4 regions of the Pseudoalteromonas sp. A3 genome follow, and region 1 is predicted to be linked to each of the others. Evidence: predicted binding sites of a transcription regulator. Region 1 holds the regulator's gene; each other region holds the start of a gene.
The links. The regulator sigma-54, encoded in region 1, starts transcription at its own class of promoters, with help from an activator protein. The targets are predictions, from matches to a motif close to GTTGGCACGNNNNTNGNNT.

Region 1 (5,185 bases):
TATCAACCGCTAAGCGATGATGCCAAAGCACGCGCCAAAAAAGTAAAACTACTCATATGCGACATTGATGGTGTATTTTCTGATGGCCGAATTTACCTCGGTAACCAAGGCGAAGAATTAAAAGCATTTAATACAAAAGATGGTTTTGGCATTAAAGCGCTGATCAATAGCGGTTTTGAAGTTGCGGTCATTACGGGGCGTCACTCAAAAATAGTGCAAACTCGCATGAGCAGCTTAACCGTACAGCACATTTATCAAGGCCAAGAAGACAAACTTATTGCTTATCAAGAACTCAAAAACACTTTAAAGTTAACTGATGAACAAATAGCCTATATTGGTGACGATGGCCCTGACATGCCAGTAATGGAGCGCGTTGGCTTTGCCGTTGCAGTTAACGATGCGCACCCGCTAATTAAGCGCTTATCGCATTACACTACGCAAATGCCTGGTGGCTTTGGCGCCGTTAGAGAGCTCACAGACTTACTTATGCTAGAGAACGGCATAGCGCTTACAACACAAGGCACCAGTTCATGAATGCAGCACGCGTTATACTCAGTGCGTTATTCATCGGCTGTATGGTTTGGCTTTGGTACCCTTATTTTACCCAAACCAATGTAGCGCCAGAGCAAGAACCTGAAGTAATTGCAAAGCCCGATTACACCGCTATAGAGCTTAAGCAAACAGCCTATGACGAGCAAGGCAAAATAAGCCATAAAGTCACAGCGGCTAAAATGGAGCTGTACCAACAGCTTGGTTTTACGTTTTTTGAAAAACCTATTTTCACCTTGTATAACGAAAAGCAAACATGGCGAATAAATGCAGACGAAGCAACGCTTTACGAAGATAAACAACTTATTTTAGAAGGCAATGTGGTTGCTAAAAATTTAGTTGATAATGCCATGATAGATAACATCGATGCCGATAACATCGAAGTCGACATTAAAGCGCTAACAATGCGCTCTGAGCAGCCAGTGGTTGTCACTGGGCCTAATTTAAAAATTGTCGGTAAAGGCCTTGAAGCCGATTTAAAAACCGAAGTAATAAAACTAATTAACCATACGCGAACAATATATTATGACCAATAAACTCACTAAAATACTTATTATCCCATCGCTAATGCTTGCATTTAGCGCCTCTGCTGCTGAGCCTGCTGCTCAACCGCCAGCAAATCAAATTTCTATTAGTGCAGACCGTCAAGAAGGCCAACTTAAAGAAAACGTAGGTATTTTTGAAAAGAACGTCGAAATTGTGCATGGTAATCGCAAAATTACAGCCGACCGACTCGAAGTACATAAACGTGAAGACTTAGGGGATAACAAACAACTCCTTATTGCCACTGGCAGCCCAGCCTACTTCGAAGAAAAACAAGACGACGGTACCGTAATGAGTGCCAGCGCAAACGAAGTACGTTACGACGTAGCAAAGCGCTTTTTAACGCTTGTTGGCGATGCTGAAGTCGCACAAGCCGGTCAAAAAATTAATGCTAAAAGTATTACCTACGACATGCAGCAGCAGCTTATTAGCGCAGAAAAAGACGAAAACTCTACGGATCGTGTCCACACAATTTTAGTGCCTGTTGAAGCAAAAATTAAAGAAAAAACAGGTAACGAAGGTCAACCATGAGCACCTTAAAAGCAGAACTATTAGCAAAAAGCTATAAAGGCCGCCAAGTTGTAAAAAATGTAGGCCTTGAGGTAGAAGCCGGCAGCATTGTTGGCTTATTGGGCCCTAATGGCGCAGGTAAAACCACCACCTTTTACATGATTGTAGGGTTAGTACCTAGCGACAAAGGTAAAATTTCTATTGATGATAACGACATTACGTTATTACCTATGCACAGCCGCGCCCGTTTAGGCATTGGCTATTTGCCGCAAGAGTCATCAATATTTAGAAAGCTGACAGTTTATCAAAACCTAATGGCTATTTTAGAAACGCGTAAAGAGCTCAATAAAGCCGCACGAGAAGAAACGCTTAACAACTTACTTGATGAATTTAGTATTCAGCATATTCGCGATAGCCAAGGTATGGCGCTTTCTGGTGGTGAACGCCGCCGTGTAGAAATTGCCAGAGCACTGGCAGCAAACCCTAAATTTATTTTATTGGATGAGCCTTTTGCTGGTGTTGATCCGATTTCAGTGTTAGATATAAAGAAAATAATAGAACATCTTAAAAACCGTGGCATTGGCGTATTAATTACCGATCACAATGTAAGAGAAACCCTTGATGTTTGTGAAAAAGCCTACATTGTTTCTCATGGGGAGCTAATTGCATCTGGCACCCCAGAACACGTATTAAATGACAAAACTGTACGCGATGTTTATTTAGGCGAGCAATTTAGGCTGTAACATTTAAGCCACACCTACAAGCATCTGCTAATATTAATTATAACAACATAAAAGGATTGTTAGAGATACATGAGGCAATCATTACAGCTGCGCATGGGCCAGCAACTTACAATGACTCCACAATTGCAACAAGCGATTCGCTTGCTGCAGCTCAGTACATTGGATCTCCAGCAAGAAATACAAGAAGCACTTGATAGCAACCCGCTATTAGAAGTAGAAGAGCAAGATTACACGGAAGAGTCGGCTGGAAAAAATGAACAAAAAGCAGATACGGATGATGTAACCGTAAGCGCATCGGCTGACGATACAACTAGCGAGTACGAGCAAGACAGTGGCGAAGCTTTAAATAAAGACACCGTTAGCGATGATATGGCAATGGATGTAACTTGGGATGAGTACATGAGCGCAGCCCCTGCGGCATCCTCAGGCCCAATGCCAGAAGATGAGTCTATTTATCAAGGTGCCTCTACTGAAACGCTACATGAGTATTTAATGTGGCAGCTTCAGCTTACTCCTTTTAGCCCCACTGATGAAGCCATTGCTATTGCCATTGTAGAAGCTGTAGATGACTCGGGTATTTTAACGCTAAGTTGCGAAGAAATTTTAGAAAGCTTTAACCAAGAAAACGATGACGAAGTTGAAGTTGAACTTGACGAAATAGAAGCCGTTTTAAAGCGTATTCAGTTATTTGACCCTGTAGGTATAGCCGCGCGCAGTTTACAAGAGTGCTTGTGTATTCAGCTAAACCAGTTTGATAAAGACACCCCTTTTATAGAACAAACTAAAATGATCTTAACCGATCACATTGATCTATTAGCGGCACGCGACTATCGTACATTAATGAAAAAGACTAAGCTTAAAGAAGACGAGCTTAAAGAGGTCATGACCCTAATACATACCCTCAACCCAAAACCTGCAGATACAATAGTAAGGGAAGAGTCGGAGTATGTAATACCAGATGTGTCGGTTAAAAAAATAAAAGGCCGCTGGGTGGTAGAGCTAAACCCAGATAGCATGCCAAAAATACGCGTAAATAGTCAGTACGCGGCTATGTCACGTACCGTAAAATCAAGTGGTGATAGCCAATTTATTCGCTCTCACTTACAAGAAGCTAAATGGTTTATAAAAAGCCTTGAAAGCAGAAACGACACGCTGCTCAAAGTAACAAACTGTATTGTAAAACAGCAACAGGCATTTTTTGAACATGGCCCAGAAGCCATGAAGCCAATGGTTTTAAACGATGTTGCTGAAATGGTAGAAATGCATGAATCGACAATTTCGCGTGTTACTACGCAAAAATATATGCATACGCCACGTGGTATTTTTGAGCTTAAGTATTTTTTCTCAAGCCACGTAAGCACTGAAAATGGCGGCGAGTGTTCATCAACCGCAATACGTGCCCTAATTAAAAAGCTAATTGCCGCGGAAAACTCAGCTAAACCATTGAGTGATAGTAAAATTGCGGATATATTGGCAGAGCAAGGAATTAAAGTAGCTAGACGCACAATAGCAAAATACCGTGAATCGCTAGCTATTCCACCGTCAAATCAGAGAAAGAGTTTGATATAAGACGTAAAAAACAAAGAGGAAATGCTTATGCAACTAAACCTAACTGGTCGTCACGTAGAAGTAACTGATTCACTTAGAGACTATGTAAATAATAAATTTGCAAAGCTAGAAAGGCACTCAGATCATATTAGCAATGTGCATGTCATTCTCGATGTAGAAAAACTCAACCAAAAAGCAGAAGCGACTATTCATGTAAGTGGCGCAGATTTATTTGCCTCAACAGAGCACCAAGATATGTATGCCGCTATAGACTCGTTGATTGACAAGCTCGATCGTCAAGTCATAAAACATAAAGAGAAGCTTGCTAGACACTAATATTATGAAATTAAGTACATTAGTATGCCAGGACTGCAGCAAAGCTGCGGTCCTTTTTAGTAGTAAAAAAAGAATTTTAGAGTTTATCAGTGAGCTAGCTCATGAAAAGCTCCCCTACTTACCACAACAAGATATTCTTAATGCGCTGGCAAGCAGAGAAAAGCTAGGCAGTACTGGTATTGGCCGGGGTATCGCCATTCCTCATGGCAGAATGGGTGGCGTAGAAGAGCCGCTGGCTTTAGTACTTGTTAGCGACACGCCTGTTAACTTTGATGCTATTGATAACTGCCCTGTTGATATTTTTGTTGCACTCATCGTACCAGATGGCGATAACCAACAGCACCTAAAGACTCTGGCAACCATAGCTGATAAACTGAGCAACAAAGAATTTTGTAAACAGCTGCGTAGTGCTAAAACCGATGCAGAGCTGTATCAAGTAATTGTTGATCAATCGTAGTAAATACTAAGGGCTATAAATGGAGTTAATTATCATAAGCGGCCGTTCTGGTTCAGGTAAGTCGGTTGCTTTACGCGTGGTTGAAGATTTAGGCTATTATTGCGTAGATAATATTCCGGTCAACCTACTGCCCTCTTTGGTGCGAAGTGTTTCAGATAACTATGACAAAATAGCCGTTAGTATAGATGTTCGTAATATCCCCAAAGAACAAGACGAATTTAACGATATTCTCGAGTACCTTCCTGACTTTGCTAAACCCACACTGTTTTATTTAGATAGTGATGATCAAACACTGATCAAACGTTTTTCAGAAACACGCAGATTACACCCTTTATCCATCGATTCGCTGCCGCTTGATTTAGCAATAAAAAAAGAAAAAGAACTGCTTGATGTACTTGTAACGCGCGCTGACTTTATGCTTGATACCACCGATTTAAGTGTGCACCAATTAGCAGAGTCAATTCGCGAAAAAATACTGGGTAAAAAAGATAAGCAACTT
Region 2 (5,185 bases), on a different contig from region 1:
ATGAGTTTGATATGGTTCGTTGTAACCCTGGAATCATCTACCAAAAAAAATAATCCTATCACTTTGTTATTAAAAAACGACGTTCTTAGCGTCGTTTTTTTATTTAATAACAACCCTCTATAAAAAAATAACGTAACTAAAAACTACTGGCTTATAAATTGCTTTAACTTAAGCAAGTCAATTTTTTGGAGAACGTTATGGCTATCAGTTTTGATAAAGCATTAGGTGTGCACCCGCATGCAATGTTGATCCGCTCACAGCGGGCAGAAGTACTTGCCACAAATATAGCGAATGCTGATACGCCTGGCTATAAAGCAAAAGATATCGACTTTGCCTCAGCATTAAAAGCGGCAAGGTCAACTCAGCAAAGCGGCAATAGCATGGTTACTACCAATGAAAAACACATTGCTGGCGGTACTCGAAGTGTAGGTGGTTCTGAATTATTTCGCAATCCAAATCAAGGAGATACAGGCGATGGTAACTCAGTTGATATACAGGTGGAACGAAACTTGTATACACAGAATGCGATGGAGTATCAGGCAAGCCTGCAATTTTTAAGTAGTAAATTTAAGGGCCTGAATAAAGCGCTCGGTAGTCAAGGATAATAATTATGAGTTTATATAACGTTTTTGATATTTCAGGCAGTGGTATGAGTGCACAAAATGTTCGCTTAAATACCACCGCGAGTAATATTTCGAATGCTAATACAATTAGTTCATCCCAAGACAAAACTTACCGAGCACGCCAACCTGTATTTGCTGCCGAGCTGACGAAAGCGTCTGCCTCAGCCAGCAACCCTCAGGGCTCCGCTGTTGGTGTTAAAGTGCTGGGAATTGTTGAGAGTAACAAACCACTACAAATTGAATATAACCCTAATCACCCCAGTGCGGATGAAAATGGCTATATCTATAAACCCAACGTTAATGTTGTTGAGGAGATGGCAAATATGATCTCTGCTTCTCGCTCTTATCAAACAAACGTGCAAGTTGCCGATGCAGCTAAGCAAATGTTAAGCAAAACGCTGTTACTTGGGCAGCGATAACCGAGGGTAGGTTATGAGTAACGATATTAGTACTAGTTCATCTTTTTTGGACTCTATAACTTGGCAAGAGACCCAAGTAGCGACAACCACTGAAGAGAGCGATGCATTAACGCAGGAAGATTTTTTCTCGTTGCTAACTCAGCAGCTATCGTATCAAGATCCGAGTAATCCGGCTGATAACGATCAGATGATTGCGCAAATGACTAATTTTACCATGGCGCAAGGCATCACCGATTTAAACACAAATTTTGAGTCACTTGCCTCGTCAATGACCTCAAACTCTGCCTTACAAGCATCAACGCTGGTTGGTAAGCAAGCGCTTTTAGAATCTAATACGCTTGAGCTTGGCGAAAGCGGAGAGGCAAAAGGGTCTGCGGTTGCTGAAGAAGCCGTTGATAATTTAACAATTAAAGTCACAGATGCTTCTGGGCAACTGGTTAGAACTATCGATATGGGTTCGCAAGCAGCGGGTGCAGTGCGCTTTAGCTGGGATGGTAATAATGAATCCGGTGAGCGCCTACCAGAGGGCGAATACACTATTACTGCAGAGGGCAGTACCAACGGCGAGTTTTCAAGCTTACCGGTGGCAACATTCAAAAACATTGAAAGCGTTAATATCAATGGCTCTAGTGGCATTATTATTAACACTAAAGAGGGTGCGGTTAGGTTGACTGATGTCGCAGAGATCGCATAACCAATTAAAAAGTATTTCGCCTGCTAGCAGGCTATTAGATTAAAAGTTAGAGGTGAATTATGAGCTTTAATATCGCACTTACAGGCCTAGCTGCCGCTCAAAAAGACTTAGACGTAACAGCAAATAATATTGCTAACGTAAATACCACCGGTTTTAAAGAATCGCGGGCTGAATTTGCTGATGTATACGCTGCATCTGTGTTTAGTGCAGGTAAAACCAAAAATGGTGATGGTGTGCAAACAACCATGGTTGCACAGCAATTTCATCAAGGCTCACTGCAATTTACTAACAACTCGTTAGATTTAGCGATTACCGGCGAAGGGTATTTTGCAATGACTGATGATATTTCGTCGCAAGATTTAACCTATACTCGTGCAGGTGCATTTAAGCTTAACCAAGATAACTTTATGGTTGACGCCAAAGGTAATTACTTACAAGCTTTTCCGGTTGATGCATCAAGTGGGGACACCACATCGGTAAGTCTAAGTACAACTAACCCAATTCAAATTCCTGATTCATCTGGTTCGCCTCGCGCAACCGAAAACGTATTTTTATCGTTCAACTTAGATGCAACAGCTGATGCAACAGGCCTCGACTTTGATCCGACATCGAATGGTACCTATAATTCGTCGACGTCTACTACTGTTTACGACTCATTAGGTGAACCACATATTCTGCAATACTTTTTTGTAAAAGAAGAAGATGCAGCTGCAGGTGGTACAGACAATAGCTGGGAAGTATACGCTACGCTTGATGGTAAAGTGGTAGACGGTACATCTGGTGCAGAGCAAACAACTACACCATATACACCTATTACCACACTTGGTTTTGATTCTAGCGGTTTACCCGCCACAACAGATGGTGTAGCAAATACTAACGCCACCACGTTTGATGAAATTAATTTACCGGCAGGTGCAGGTACTGGTTTATCGTCAATGCTTGATAACGGCGCAACATTCCCAAGTACAGGTATTGAGCTAAACTGGCGTGATGAAAACAACACAGCTGGCCGTATTCCAACTCAGTACTCAAGTGGCTTTGAAGTAAAAGCACTTGACCAAGATGGTTCTACAGTGGGTCGTTTAGCGGGTATTGATATTGGCACAGACGGTAAAATTGTTGCCTCATACAGCAATGGCGATTCAACCTACTTAGGCCAAGTTGCTATGGTTCGCTTTCCAAACTCTCAAGGCCTTTCGCAAGTAGGCGATACCAGCTGGAAGCAAAGCATTGACTCTGGTGAGCCAGTGGCCGGTGAAGCAGGCTCGGGCACTTTTGGTAGTATTAATTCATCCGCGCTTGAGCAATCAAATACTAACTTAACAAACGAATTAGTTGATTTGATTACCGCTCAACGTAACTACCAAGCGAACTCAAGAGCGCTTGAAGTTAACTCAACAATTCAGCAAAGTATTTTGCAGATTCGATAAGTTAACCTTATTTTTGGTTAAGATTTTAAGGCTGCATTTTTGCAGCCTTTTTTGTAGCTATGTAGCTGAAACTAGCGTAGCTGAACCATTCAATACCTTCCTTATATTGCGTCAAATTTAATCTGGCATCTATTTTGCATTTATCAACTCAGAGATTTTTTATGTGAGTCGATGTTATGGACAAAATGGTCTACATTGCAGCCTCTGGCGCTAAGCAAAGCCTACAAGGGCTTGCACTTAAAGCCAATAATTTGGCAAACGCAAACACCACAGGTTTTAAAGCTGACTTTGCGCAAGCGCGCTCTATGCAAGCATTTGGCGAGGGCTTACCAACGCGCGTGTTTTCAATGCAAGAGCGACCAGGTTCTAACATGACCTCTGGCGGCATAATCGAAACAGGTCGTGATTTAGATATTGCCATGAGCGATAACGCCTGGCTTGCCGTTCAAGATGACTCAGGAAACGAAGCCTATACAAAAGTAGGCACGCTAAACATTACTGCACAAGGTATGTTAGTAACGAGCCATGGTCGTCAAGTTATTGGCGAAGGTGGCCCCGTAATTTTACCGGTTCCTATAGAAAAAATAAGTTTTAGTGAAGATGGCGCCATACAGGTTCGCCCGCAAGGCGCACCAGCCAATTTTTTAGAAGAAGTAGACACGCTGCGCGTTGTTGAAGGAAACAGCAGAGAGCTTGAAAAAGGCAACGATGGTTTATTTAGACCTGTACCAGGGCAAACCGTCGATACCTCTGCAAATGTAAAAGTGTTAAGTGGTGCACTGGAAATGTCTAACGTTAATCCAGTTCACGAAATGGTCGATATGATCAACCACCAACGTCAATTTGAGTTACAAGTAAAACTAATGAAAACAGCTGAAGAGATTGACGAACGTCAAGATCAGTTGATGCGCATAGTTTAACTTTAAAATGAGGGCATACTTATGAATCCTGCATTGTGGATAAGTAAAACAGGGCTAGACGCTCAACAAACTGATATTTCAGTTATTTCAAATAACTTGGCGAATGCCAGTACCGTAGGTTACAAAAAAAGCCGCGCTATTTTTGAAGATTTACTGTATCAAAACATCAACCAGCCTGGCGGGCGCTCATCACAAGATACCGAGCTGCCATCTGGCCTAATGCTAGGTGCGGGTGCAAAAGTGGTTGCTAACCAAAAAGAGTTTACGCAGGGCAATATGCTCACCACTGAAAACTCACTTGATTGGATGATCTCAGGCGAAGGCTTTTTTGAAGTGTTGCAGCCTGATGGCAATATTGCGTATTCGCGTAATGGACAATTTACTACCGATGAAGACGGCCGCATTGTTACCTCCGGTGCAGGTTTTGTTGTTCAGCCCGAAATGAATGTACCCGATGATGCGCAATCAATTACAGTCTCTCAAGATGGTGAAGTATCTGTACGCGTTGCAGGGCAAGCCGATAACGTGGTGATTGGCCAGCTAACAATAAGTGACTTTATTAATCCATCGGGTCTTGAGCCAATTGGTCAAAACCTTTACACCGAAACCGCTGTTAGTGGTGCGCCTGTTCAAGGTAATCCAGGTGTAGAAGGCTTAGGTACTATTATTCAAGGCTCGCTTGAGACATCAAACGTTAATGTAACAGAAGAATTGGTAAACCTTATCGAAACTCAACGTGTTTACGAAATGAACTCAAAAGTAATCTCGGCCGTTGACGAAATGATGAGCTACATCAATCAACAGTTATAACCGTGCACAAGGGGATAGTTATGCGTAATGTTATTTTATTTGCAGCAGGCACCTTATTTTTAAGTGGCTGTGTTTCTACGCAAAATAGTGAAGTGGTTCAAGATGACCCCTACTACGCACCCATGTACCCAGAGCCTGTAGCAGAGCCTGTTGTTGCAACGGGTTCGTTGTTTAACACCAATACATTTAATGATTTGTATTCAGACAAAAAAGCACTTAGAACCGGCGATATAATTACCGTTAAGCTTGAAGAATCAACACAAGCTACAAAAGCCGCTAAAACCGAAAC
Region 3 (5,185 bases), on a different contig from region 1:
TGGCATTGGTAGTGACTCATCATTTACCGGTGACTCTAAATCAAATCAGTCAAACAGCTTAGTGGGCGATATCTCGGTGAATGTTATGCGTGTTTTACCCAATGGTAACTTAGTTATTCGTGGTGAAAAATGGCTAACACTTAACACCGGCGAAGAGTTTATTAGGCTCGAAGGCCTTGTACGTCCGCAAGATGTAAGCGCCGATAACACGGTTGAGTCGAATAGAATTGCCAATGCCCGAATTCAATATTCAGGTAAAGGACAAACACAAGAAGCGCAAAGCCCAGGGTGGTTAACACGTTTCTTTAGTAGCTCGTTATTTCCGTTTTAGAGGATAGTAGTATGAATAGCATTAAAGCGTTTATTTTGATCATACTGCTAGGCTGGCAATTTTCTGCCAGCGCCGAGCGTATAAAAGATGTCTCTATGGTTGAAGGTGTACGTGCTAACCAATTGGTTGGCTATGGTTTAGTGGTGGGGCTACCTGGTACAGGGGAGCAAAACTCTTACACGCAACAAAGTTTTAGAGGCATGCTAAACAGTTTTGGTATTACGCTGCCTTCAACACAAAGCCCTAAAATTAAAAACGTAGCAGCAGTGGCAGTCCATGCTGAGCTTCCGCCGTTTAGAAAACCGGGTCAAACAATTGATATTACGGTATCTTCTATTGGCAGTGCAGGCAGTTTACGTGGCGGCACCTTGCTCCAAACTTTCTTAAAAGGGGTGGATGGAAACGTATACGCCATAGCCCAAGGTAGCCTAATTGTGGGTGGCTTAGGAGCACAAGGGCTTGATGGCAGTAAAGTGGTCATTAACACCCCGACGGTTGGCCGCGTACCTAACGGAGCCACTGTTGAGCGCGAAGTTAAAAGCCCTTTTATGCAAGGCGACTACATTACTTTTAACTTAAACCGCCCTGACTTTACAACGGCAAAACGTTTAGAAGCAACAATTAACAATTTGGTAGGCCCTAATAGTGCACAAGCTATTGACGCTGCCTCAGTACGCGTTATTGCGCCACGTGATGCATCGCAACGAGTGTCTTATTTATCAACGCTTGAAAACCTAGAGTTTAAGCCTGCTGACACTTCAGCCAAAATTATTGTTAATTCACGTACGGGAACCATTGTCATTGGCAAAAATGTGAAGCTACAGCCTGCGGCAATAACCCATGGCGGTCTAACAGTCACAATTGCTGAACAGCAAAATGTAACGCAGCCTAATCCGTTAGCAGAAGGCGAAACTGTTGTTACACAGCAAAGTATTATTGACGTTAATCAAGATGATTCTCGTGCGTTTGTTTTTAACCCCGGCGTTAGCTTAGATGACTTAGTGCGTGCTATAAATGAAGTAGGCGCAGCACCTGGAGACCTAATGGCTATTTTAGAAGCGCTTAAAGAAGCGGGTGCAATTAACGGACAGCTTGTTGTTATTTGATTATTTTTTAGAATGTTTACCCTTCCAAATAAAGCTTAAGTACTCAAAAGGTACTTAAGCTTTTTACTGTTTACCTTTCTTTGGCTCAATTTTTGCATTTCTTAAAGCATTATTCATTTTTGTGTCAAAAAGCTGATGGAAACAAATCACCTCGATAAGCAAAACTTTTTTGATTTAAGTAATCTTAATACTTTACGTCAAGACGCTTTAAACAGCGGTGATGCATCTACAGATGCCTCTAAAGCGGCGCTAAAAAAAGCAGCGGCACAATTTGAAGCTATTTTTACACAAATGCTTCTAAAAGGGATGCGTAAAGCCAACGAAGCATTTGAAGATGAAGACAGCCCGTTTAACTCAAGCGGTGTAAAGTTTTTTGAAGAAATGCACGATCAGCAGCTCTCTTCTGAGCTTTCATCAAATGGGTCTTTGGGTTTGGCTGATTTAATTGTTCAGCAGCTCTCACCAGAGGCTGAGAACTTTATGCCTGGCTCAGTATTAAGAACTACTAACGACTTTATGAGCGATAAACGCGCAGGCTCTGAACTGCCGCACGAAAAGGTGCACAGTGTAAATCAAGCAAAAAAAGATGACTCAGCAGTCAGCAGTGCGGCAACACAAACTAAAACCACAACACAGCCTGCACAGCAGTCGTCGTTTAATAATGCTGAAGAGTTTGTTAGTGCAGTGTGGGAGCATGCTAAAACAGCGGCCGAAAAAATTGGTTTAAACCCTGCAGTAATGGTGGCCCAAGCGGCACTTGAGACTGGTTGGGGTAAGCATATTATTAATAAAAGCGACGGGAATAGCTCAAATAACCTGTTCAATATTAAATCAGATAAAAGCTGGGAAGGCGATAAAGCAAGTAAAGTAACGCTTGAATTTGAGCAAGGTACCCCTGTTAAAAAGCAAGCAAGTTTTAGAGCTTACGAATCTATAAAAGAAAGCGTGAACGACTTTGTCGATTTTTTAACGCAAAACCCACGCTACGAAGAAGCATTACAAAAAACAGCACAGCCAAACGAATTTTTAGATTCGCTACAAAAAGCAGGCTATGCAACCGATCCTAATTACGCGAGTAAAATAAAAAAAGTGCTAAATAGCAGTGAGCTTAAAAATATTGCAACAAGCGCGTTTACCCAAGGAGTGAAGTAATATGTCGTTTAGTTTATTAAATATTGCCAGTGCTGGGGTGCGTTCAAGCTCTGAGCTGTTGCAAACGACCAGTAAAAACATCACCAATGTAAATACAGAAGGCTACGTACGTGAGCGCACTGAATTTACCACGATGGTTGATAACCAAGTAGGTCGCGGCGAAACATACAGGTTATTGAACGAGTTTGCCCAGTCACAGTTAAACCGCGACACGTCAAATAAATCGTTTTTTGATCAATTTGTAACAGAAGCCAACCGTGTTGATACTATTTTTTCAGAAGAGTCTAATAACTTATCAACGGGTATAAATTCATTATTTAATAACGTGCAAGAGGCGCTAAACCAGCCGTCTTCAACAGTTGCTCGCTCATTAGTAATGACCGATGCGCAAAGTTTAGTTGATCAAATGGATAGGCTTTCGGGTATCGTGCTTGAGCAACAAGGTATAGTAAATGAGCAGCTTGAGATTTTTTCTGAAGAAGCCAACTCACTTATCCAAAATATAAATACGTTAAACCAAGAAATAGCAGTCGTAAATGGCACAAATAACGCATCAAGCGCAAGCTCTATTTATAACCAGCGCGACTTAGCGATTCGTGAATTATCAGAGCTTGTTGATATAGAAACACTTGATGGCCCAAATGGCGAAAAACTCGTTTTTATGGGCAGCGGTGAATCTTTAGTTATGGAAAACGGTACATTTAACTTGTTTTCACTGTCGGGTGACCCCGATCCTAATTTTAAAGAATTGACGCTTGACGTTAATGGCGGCAAAGCTGTGCCGCTAGAAATAGATGCAACTAAATTAAAAGGAAAAATTGGCGGCTTGTTGGCTTTTAGAGACGACATACTCGTGCCCGCACAAAACCAAATTGGCCAAATGGGATTGGCAATTGCTGATGCGTTCAACGAGCAAAATAAATTGGGTATGGATGCTAACGGCGAGCTAGGCGGTGATATATTTAATATACCTACCGTGGGTGCTTATACATACCAAGCTAATACCGGCGGCGCCAGTTTAACTGCCACGCTTGAGGCTGGTAAAGGCAGTGAACTGCCTGCCAGCGACTTTATTGTTACTTATACCGCTAATGCAAATGAAGTGAGCATTCAGCCTATAGATAATAAAGGGGAGCCGATAGGCAGCGCCTCTTTAGCGACTATACCGCCATCAGGTGTTATCGACTCAGATGATATTACGAGTGGGGAGTCGTTTGGTTTACAAATTGATGTAGCAGGTACTGGTAATACAGGTGATCAGTTTCAAATTAAACTTAACTCAGAGGCGGCAACCAGTATTTCCCTTGCGACAAGCCGCGGTGAAGACTTAGCACTGGCATCGCCTATTCGTACAGCTAACAGCATAGATAATGTAGGTACAGCGACTATTTCAGCCGGAGAAGTAACAAGTGTTACCTCGGGTGGCTTTAACACTACCCCTGGTTTAGCCAATGGCGATATCACGTTAGTTAAAACAGGCACTGCAAACGAATATCAAATTACAGATGCAAATGGCACCACGACGTTTATAGTAACGCCTCCAGCAGAGGGCGTACTGGCTCAGGCTGGTGCACCTTATAGCAACTATGGCTTTGACTTTGACATTGAAGGCACGCCAGCCACTGGAGACACCTTTACCCTTGAATTTAACGAAGGTGGCTTTGACGATAACCGTAATGGTTTAAAACTCGCTGATTTACAAAATGGTGAGTTAGTACGTAAAAATGTAGTGACAACAGCCACTGCCGACAATCACGAAACGTTTAACCAAGCCTATTCTGGTTTAGTCAGTGATATTGGCGTAGTAACTGGTCAAGCCATTACCAGTGCCAGCGCATTTAATGCGTTAGCAGAGCAATCTGAAGCGTGGTATGAGTCGCTCTCGGGTGTAAACCTTGATGAAGAAGCTGCCAACCTACTGCGTTTCCAACAATCATATTCGGCATCAGCTCAAGTATTGGCTGCTGCCCAAGAAGTTTTTGACACCTTATTAAGTGCGGCGAGGTAATTATGCGTTTATCAAATAACTTAATGTATCAAAACAACATTAATAAAATACTCGATAACCAACAAAGTGTTGCTAATGCACAAGAGCAAGTAACAACAGGTAAAAAATACTTAACGACCTCAGAAGCGCCTGCTGCTATTTCACAAGGGATGCTGTATTCAAATAAAATACAAACAAATGAGCAATATACTAAAAATATCGACCAATTAACTGGCCGCCTTGAAACCGAAGAAACCATCTTACAAAGTATAAATACCAATATTCAACAAGCTCAAGAGCTAGCTATTCAAGCGGGCAATGGTGTTTATACTCAAGATGATTTAGAGTCAATCGCGGCAGAGCTGAGTGAAATACAAAAAACACTCGTTAATTTAATGAATACCCGCTCAGAAGACGGTAAGTTTATATTTTCAGGCTACCAAGACAGCACCCAACCCTATCAATTTGACTCTACAACAGGTGAGTACACCTACAATGGGGATCAAGGCCAGCATGTTATAACCATTGCTGAAGGCGTGAGTATTAAATCAAGCGATAACGGTTTTGATACGTTCGAGAAAAGTGATGCAAGGTTAGATGTTACTGATA
Region 4 (5,185 bases), on a different contig from region 1:
GGACTTGGCGAAATTACTGCGGTTGTCACCCGTTATTTTGGCGGTATAAAGCTGGGCACCGGTGGGTTAGTGCGTGCCTATGGTGGGTCGCTTAATAATGCACTTTCGCAGCTAAAAACGGTGACTAAAGTACCGAGTATCGAGATTGTAGGCCAGAGTGAATACAGCATGCAGGGCGCAATAGAGCAATTGTTAAAAACCAATTATCAAGTACTTAATATAGAAAAACAATTTACTGCTAATATTGAATGGGTTATTACTATTGATAGCCGCCAAGCAAAACAGGCCATTAAAGATATTTTTGATTTAAGCCATGGCGCAGTTGAGTTAACTATCAAAGAGTAAGACAATAACTTACACACTTATATTTACTAATAATAAAAGCGATAAGCTACATGCAATTTCGTACCATCATAAAAATCCTTGGCCAACTTGTTGCGCTGTTTAGTATTACCATGGTGCCGCCTGCGGTGGTGTCTTTATTTTATAAAGATGGTGGTGGTGTTCCTTTTGTATTAGCGTTTATATTTAGTGTGGTTATTGGTTTAACAGCTTATTACCCAAACAGGCATGAAAACGGCGACTTAAAAGCACGCGAAGGCTTTTTAATTGTTGTACTATTTTGGCTGGTACTAGGGGCGTTTGCATCGTTACCGCTGATTTTTTTACAAGAACCTAATTTGTCTATGGCCGATGCGGTGTTTGAGGCCTTTTCTGGCCTTACAACCACTGGGGCCACGGTACTTACCGGAATTGAATACCTGCCTAAGTCTGTTTTGTTTTATCGCCAGCAATTACAGTGGTTTGGCGGTATGGGTATCATTGTACTTGCTGTTGCTATACTGCCCATGCTTGGGGTCGGTGGCATGCAGTTATACCGAGCTGAGATCCCAGGCCCAGTAAAAGATTCAAAAATGACCCCCCGTATTGCCGACACCGCAAAGCACCTTTGGTACATTTATGTGTCGTTAACGGTAACCTGTATGTTGGCGTATTGGGCGGCAGGTATGGAGTGGTTTGATGCTATATGCCATGCGTTTTCTACAGTGGCGATTGGCGGTTTTTCTACTTACGATGCCTCAATAGGGCACTTTGATAGCCCTGTCATTAACTTTATATGTGTTTTCTTTTTAATTATTGCTGCGGTTAACTTTTCACTGCATTACGCGGCGGTAGCGAGTCGTAATATTCAGGTATATATCCGCGACCCTGAATTTAAAGTTTTTTTACTGATACAGTTAGCGCTGGTGGTTATTTGTTTTACGGTGCTCTCATCTAACGAAATATTTGCCGATGGCGATGAAACCCTCGATCAGGCTTTATTTCAGGCGGTGTCTATGAGTACCACAGCCGGTTTTGCCACCGATAATTTTTCTACTTGGCCGCTGTTTTTGCCTATATTGCTTATTTTTTCGAGCTTTATAGGTGGCTGTGCAGGTTCAACCGGTGGCGGTATGAAAGTTGTACGCGTGTTTTTACTTTACCTACAAGGCATACGTGAGCTTAACCGCTTAGTGCACCCACGTGCTATATACTCTATTAAGCTTGGTCGTAAAGCCTTGCCCGATAAAGTAGTTGAAGCGGTTTGGGGGTTTTTCTCAGCGTACGCATTGGTGTTTATTATTATAATGCTGGCACTAATGGGAACCGGCATGGACAACATTACCGCGTTCTCTGCTACGGCGGCGTGTTTAAATAATTTAGGCCCAGGCTTAGGTGATGTTGCCTCGCATTATGGGGCGGTGAGCGATGGTGCCAAATGGCTATTAACCATTGCCATGGTATTTGGTCGCTTAGAAATATTCACCTTACTCGTGCTATTTACGCCGACCTTTTGGCGTGGGTAATAATATACAAATGATGCTTAGGAACAGGCATGCCACATTCTAATTTAGATAAATTACACCAGTTAACAACAGGACGATTGGTCGACTTGGAAATTGTTACGCCTACCAGTAGTAAACGCGTAAAAACAGAGTTTATTGGCTTGCTAGAAAATAAATTTATTATTTTAAATTACCCAAGTTCAAAGCGTTTACCTGCTGCAAGTGATTACCTACGTGATGGTGTAATGGTGGTGGTAAGAGCGGTTATAGAAGGCAGTGGCGGACAAGTAATAGCATTTAGGCAGCAGCTTATGTCGGTTGCCTCACACCCTGCTAGGCTCATTTTTATTAATTACCCTACGCAAGTGCAGTTATTTGCACTGCGCGCGCAAACACGCATACCTACTTTATTACCTGCAAAATTAACTCTAAGTGACGATAGAGTACTTGAAGGGGTGATTAAAGACATCTCGCTTACCGGGGTGATGTTTGATGTACGCGGCGATCAAAACGATGAAAATATTAAAGATATGCAATGCACGGTGACGGTTGATACCAACAATAAAGCATTTACTGGCGAAGTATGCAGTGTAAAAGAACACGCCGCAGGAGTTAATTGTGGTATTAAACTTCTAGCCAGTGAAGATGAAATGAAGGCATTTATGAAAGAGCACTTTATCGATCCCGCGATGCTTGAGCTGCCATTAGAATAAGCACTTTCGCTTAATAGCAACAAATGGCCATTTTTTACTTGAGTGGCAGTCATATTTTTTAAAAATTCAAAAAATAATTTTTATTTTCTATAAAAATCAGCTGTATAGATTAGTTTTACGAGTGAATTATTTTAATGTGTTAGCTCCCCTCACGGTTAAAATTTAGTCTCTTTTTTCGATAAATCTTCATCCTTACAATTTACGCCGAAAATTGTAGCTTTTTCCTCTTATGTAACTAGTTGTTTTTATTGCATTTAAAAACTTAGCTTTACCCTTTGTTGCTAGTTTGCAACATAAAACCCCCGCAAATTTATCAAAAATAGCCAAGAACTCATTTAACTGATTGAAAATAATGAACTTTTAAAACTTGGCATTCAAGTTGTAATAGTCTGGCTGTACTGAACAATAACGTGATTTAAAGTAAAACACTTAATCGCACACATATACTTGAAGGAATTATATTATGAAAAGCATTAATAAAACTTTAGCACTTATCGCCCTTGCTTCATCATCAGCGGCATTTGCAGCAACCGATTTTGATACGTTAGATGTAGATGGCAGCGGCACGATTAGCAAATCAGAGGCATCAATTGATACAAAACTGATGAGCATGTTCTCAGAATTAGATACTGACCAAGATGGTGAGCTATCAAAAGAAGAATTTTCAGAAGCTTAAAGTGTGGTAACAATCCTGAGTTGCCAATGACAACCTAAGTAGGCAAGGGAGCTTACGAAAAAGGATTACAAGGATTGCGTACACCACGTAGTGAACTTAACTAATTTGTTTATATTGAAGGATTAAATTATGAAGCATTTAAATAAAGCACTCGCATTTATGGCTATTGCCTCTTCTTCTGCTGCCTTTGCAGGGACTGATTTTGACACGCTAGATGTAGATGGCAATGGCGCCATTAGCCAAGCTGAAGCATCGGTTGATGCGGATTTAATGGCTGAGTTTGTTGAGCTTGATACCGATGGAAATGGTGAGCTTTCAAAGCAAGAGTTCTCTAAATACTAGGGTGTGATGATCTTTGCCAATTGAGCGCAGGGCTGCGCATGTTCACTTAGCAAAGAGTCATTTGCTCTAATCCAATGTGCATTAAAACTTAATAATGCACATTGGCAAAAGCACTTTTTAGTTAATTTTTAAACCCATGGATCTTAGAAAAGGATTTCCTCTTAATTAGGACACAACTATGAAAACATTAAATACAGCACTTGCCGTTATCGTATTAGCTTCTTCATCAGCGGCGTATGCTGCAGTCGACTTTGCCTCGTTTGATGCCGATGGTGATGGTGCAATTTCAAAGCAAGAAGCGCAGGTAAATTCACAGCTAGTGAAAATTTTTGACCAGCTAGATACTGATGGTAATGGTGAAATTTCTGAGCAAGAGTTTTCAAAAGTACAGTAATTAGTAAGCTGCTAAGCAGGGTTGCCTAGCATTAAAAAAACATACTCCACTAAAGCCGCCTTAGTCAGCGGCTTTTTTGTGTTTAACTATAAAAATATAGCGCTAACTTGGAATAGCTTTTCTACTACGTTGATATGCTTTTTATCGATTAAAAACATAATAACGTGATCACCAGACATAATAACCGTGTCGTCGTGGGCAATCAGTACGTCGTCATTACGTACAATAGCACCAATCGTTGTACCTGCAGGTAGCTTGATATCGGCAATCGCACGGCCAACTACTTTTGATGTGTTTTCATCGCCATGGGCAACGGCTTCAATGGCCTCTGCCGCGCCTTTACGTAACGAGTACACATTAACAATATCGCCACGGCGTACGTGTGTAAGTAGCGCCGAAATAGTTGCTTGTTGTGGTGATATAGCAATATCTATTTCACCCCCTTGCACTAAATCTACATACGCACCACGCTGAATAAGCACCATGGTTTTTTGTGCGCCCATGCGTTTTGCAAGCATGGCCGACATTATATTTGCTTCATCGTCGTTGGTTACGGCAATAAACACATCAACTTGCTCTATGTGCTCTTCAGATAGTAGTTCTTGGTCTGAGGCGTCTCCACAAAACACGACGGTGTTATCTAGCATTTCAGAGAGTTGCTCAGCACGCTCTTTACTGCGCTCTAGTAACTTAACGCTGTGGTTTTTTTCCAGTGAGCGAGCAAGGCCTGCACCAATGTTACCGCCACCGGCTATCATAATTTTTTTGTAAGAACGCTCAAGTTTTTGTAGCTCGTTCATAACTGCGCGAATATGCTTAGTGGCAGCAATGAAAAATACTTCATCGTCCGCTTCTATTACCGTGGTGCCCAGTGGCTTTATAGCTTTACCTTGGCGATAAATTGCTGCTACACGGGTTTCTACATTCGGAATATGCTCTTTTAAAGCAGAAAGCGCATAACCCACTAATAAGCCACCGTAGTAAGCTTTTACAGCCACAAGAGAGAGCATGCCATCGGCAAATTGCAGCACTTGCAACGCGCCTGGGTAATCTATTAAACGGCGAATATATTTGGTAACAAGTGCTTCGGGGGCAATATAGTGATCAACCGGGAGGTCATCGTTATGAAATAGCTTTTCGCGGTATTTTAAATATTGCTCTGATCGGATACGGGCTATTTTAGTTGGCGTATTAAAAATACTATACGCGACTTGGCACGCCACCATATTGACTT

Region 2: the regulator sigma-54 is predicted to act here: its motif matches at 3,288-3,306, upstream of OIZ54_RS10350 (flagellar basal body rod protein FlgF).
Region 3: the regulator sigma-54 is predicted to act here: its motif matches at 1,517-1,535, upstream of flgJ (flagellar assembly peptidoglycan hydrolase FlgJ).
Region 4: the regulator sigma-54 is predicted to act here: its motif matches at 2,906-2,924, upstream of OIZ54_RS19340 (EF-hand domain-containing protein).

What each region holds. Positions count from the first base shown of each region.
Region 1 covers NZ_JAPCKL010000006.1:201,441-206,625, forward strand. Annotated here, with positions in the region: gene kdsC (3-deoxy-manno-octulosonate-8-phosphatase KdsC) at 1-534, shown strand, start outside; gene lptC (LPS export ABC transporter periplasmic protein LptC) at 531-1,085, shown strand; gene lptA (lipopolysaccharide transport periplasmic protein LptA) at 1,075-1,623, shown strand; gene lptB (LPS export ABC transporter ATP-binding protein) at 1,620-2,345, shown strand; gene OIZ54_RS12920 (RNA polymerase factor sigma-54) at 2,415-3,914, shown strand; gene hpf (ribosome hibernation promoting factor) at 3,942-4,229, shown strand; gene OIZ54_RS12930 (PTS sugar transporter subunit IIA) at 4,234-4,686, shown strand; gene rapZ (RNase adapter RapZ) at 4,706-5,185, shown strand, end outside.
Region 2 covers NZ_JAPCKL010000004.1:329,982-335,166, reverse strand. Annotated here, with positions in the region: gene OIZ54_RS10375 (CheR family methyltransferase) at 1-53, shown strand, start outside; gene flgB (flagellar basal body rod protein FlgB) at 198-605, shown strand; gene flgC (flagellar basal body rod protein FlgC) at 611-1,042, shown strand; gene OIZ54_RS10360 (flagellar hook assembly protein FlgD) at 1,056-1,736, shown strand; gene flgE (flagellar hook protein FlgE) at 1,796-3,166, shown strand; gene OIZ54_RS10350 (flagellar basal body rod protein FlgF) at 3,343-4,086, shown strand; gene flgG (flagellar basal-body rod protein FlgG) at 4,108-4,896, shown strand; gene flgH (flagellar basal body L-ring protein FlgH) at 4,917-5,185, shown strand, end outside.
Region 3 covers NZ_JAPCKL010000004.1:324,713-329,897, reverse strand. Annotated here, with positions in the region: gene flgH (flagellar basal body L-ring protein FlgH) at 1-331, shown strand, start outside; gene OIZ54_RS10335 (flagellar basal body P-ring protein FlgI) at 343-1,437, shown strand; gene flgJ (flagellar assembly peptidoglycan hydrolase FlgJ) at 1,573-2,589, shown strand; gene flgK (flagellar hook-associated protein FlgK) at 2,591-4,597, shown strand; gene flgL (flagellar hook-associated protein FlgL) at 4,600-5,185, shown strand, end outside.
Region 4 covers NZ_JAPCKL010000017.1:10,838-16,022, reverse strand. Annotated here, with positions in the region: gene OIZ54_RS19355 (YigZ family protein) at 1-345, shown strand, start outside; gene OIZ54_RS19350 (TrkH family potassium uptake protein) at 396-1,847, shown strand; gene OIZ54_RS19345 (flagellar brake domain-containing protein) at 1,877-2,539, shown strand; gene OIZ54_RS19340 (EF-hand domain-containing protein) at 3,003-3,215, shown strand; gene OIZ54_RS19335 (calmodulin-like protein) at 3,345-3,557, shown strand; gene OIZ54_RS19330 (EF-hand domain-containing protein) at 3,736-3,951, shown strand; gene trkA (Trk system potassium transporter TrkA) at 4,038-5,185, opposite strand, start outside.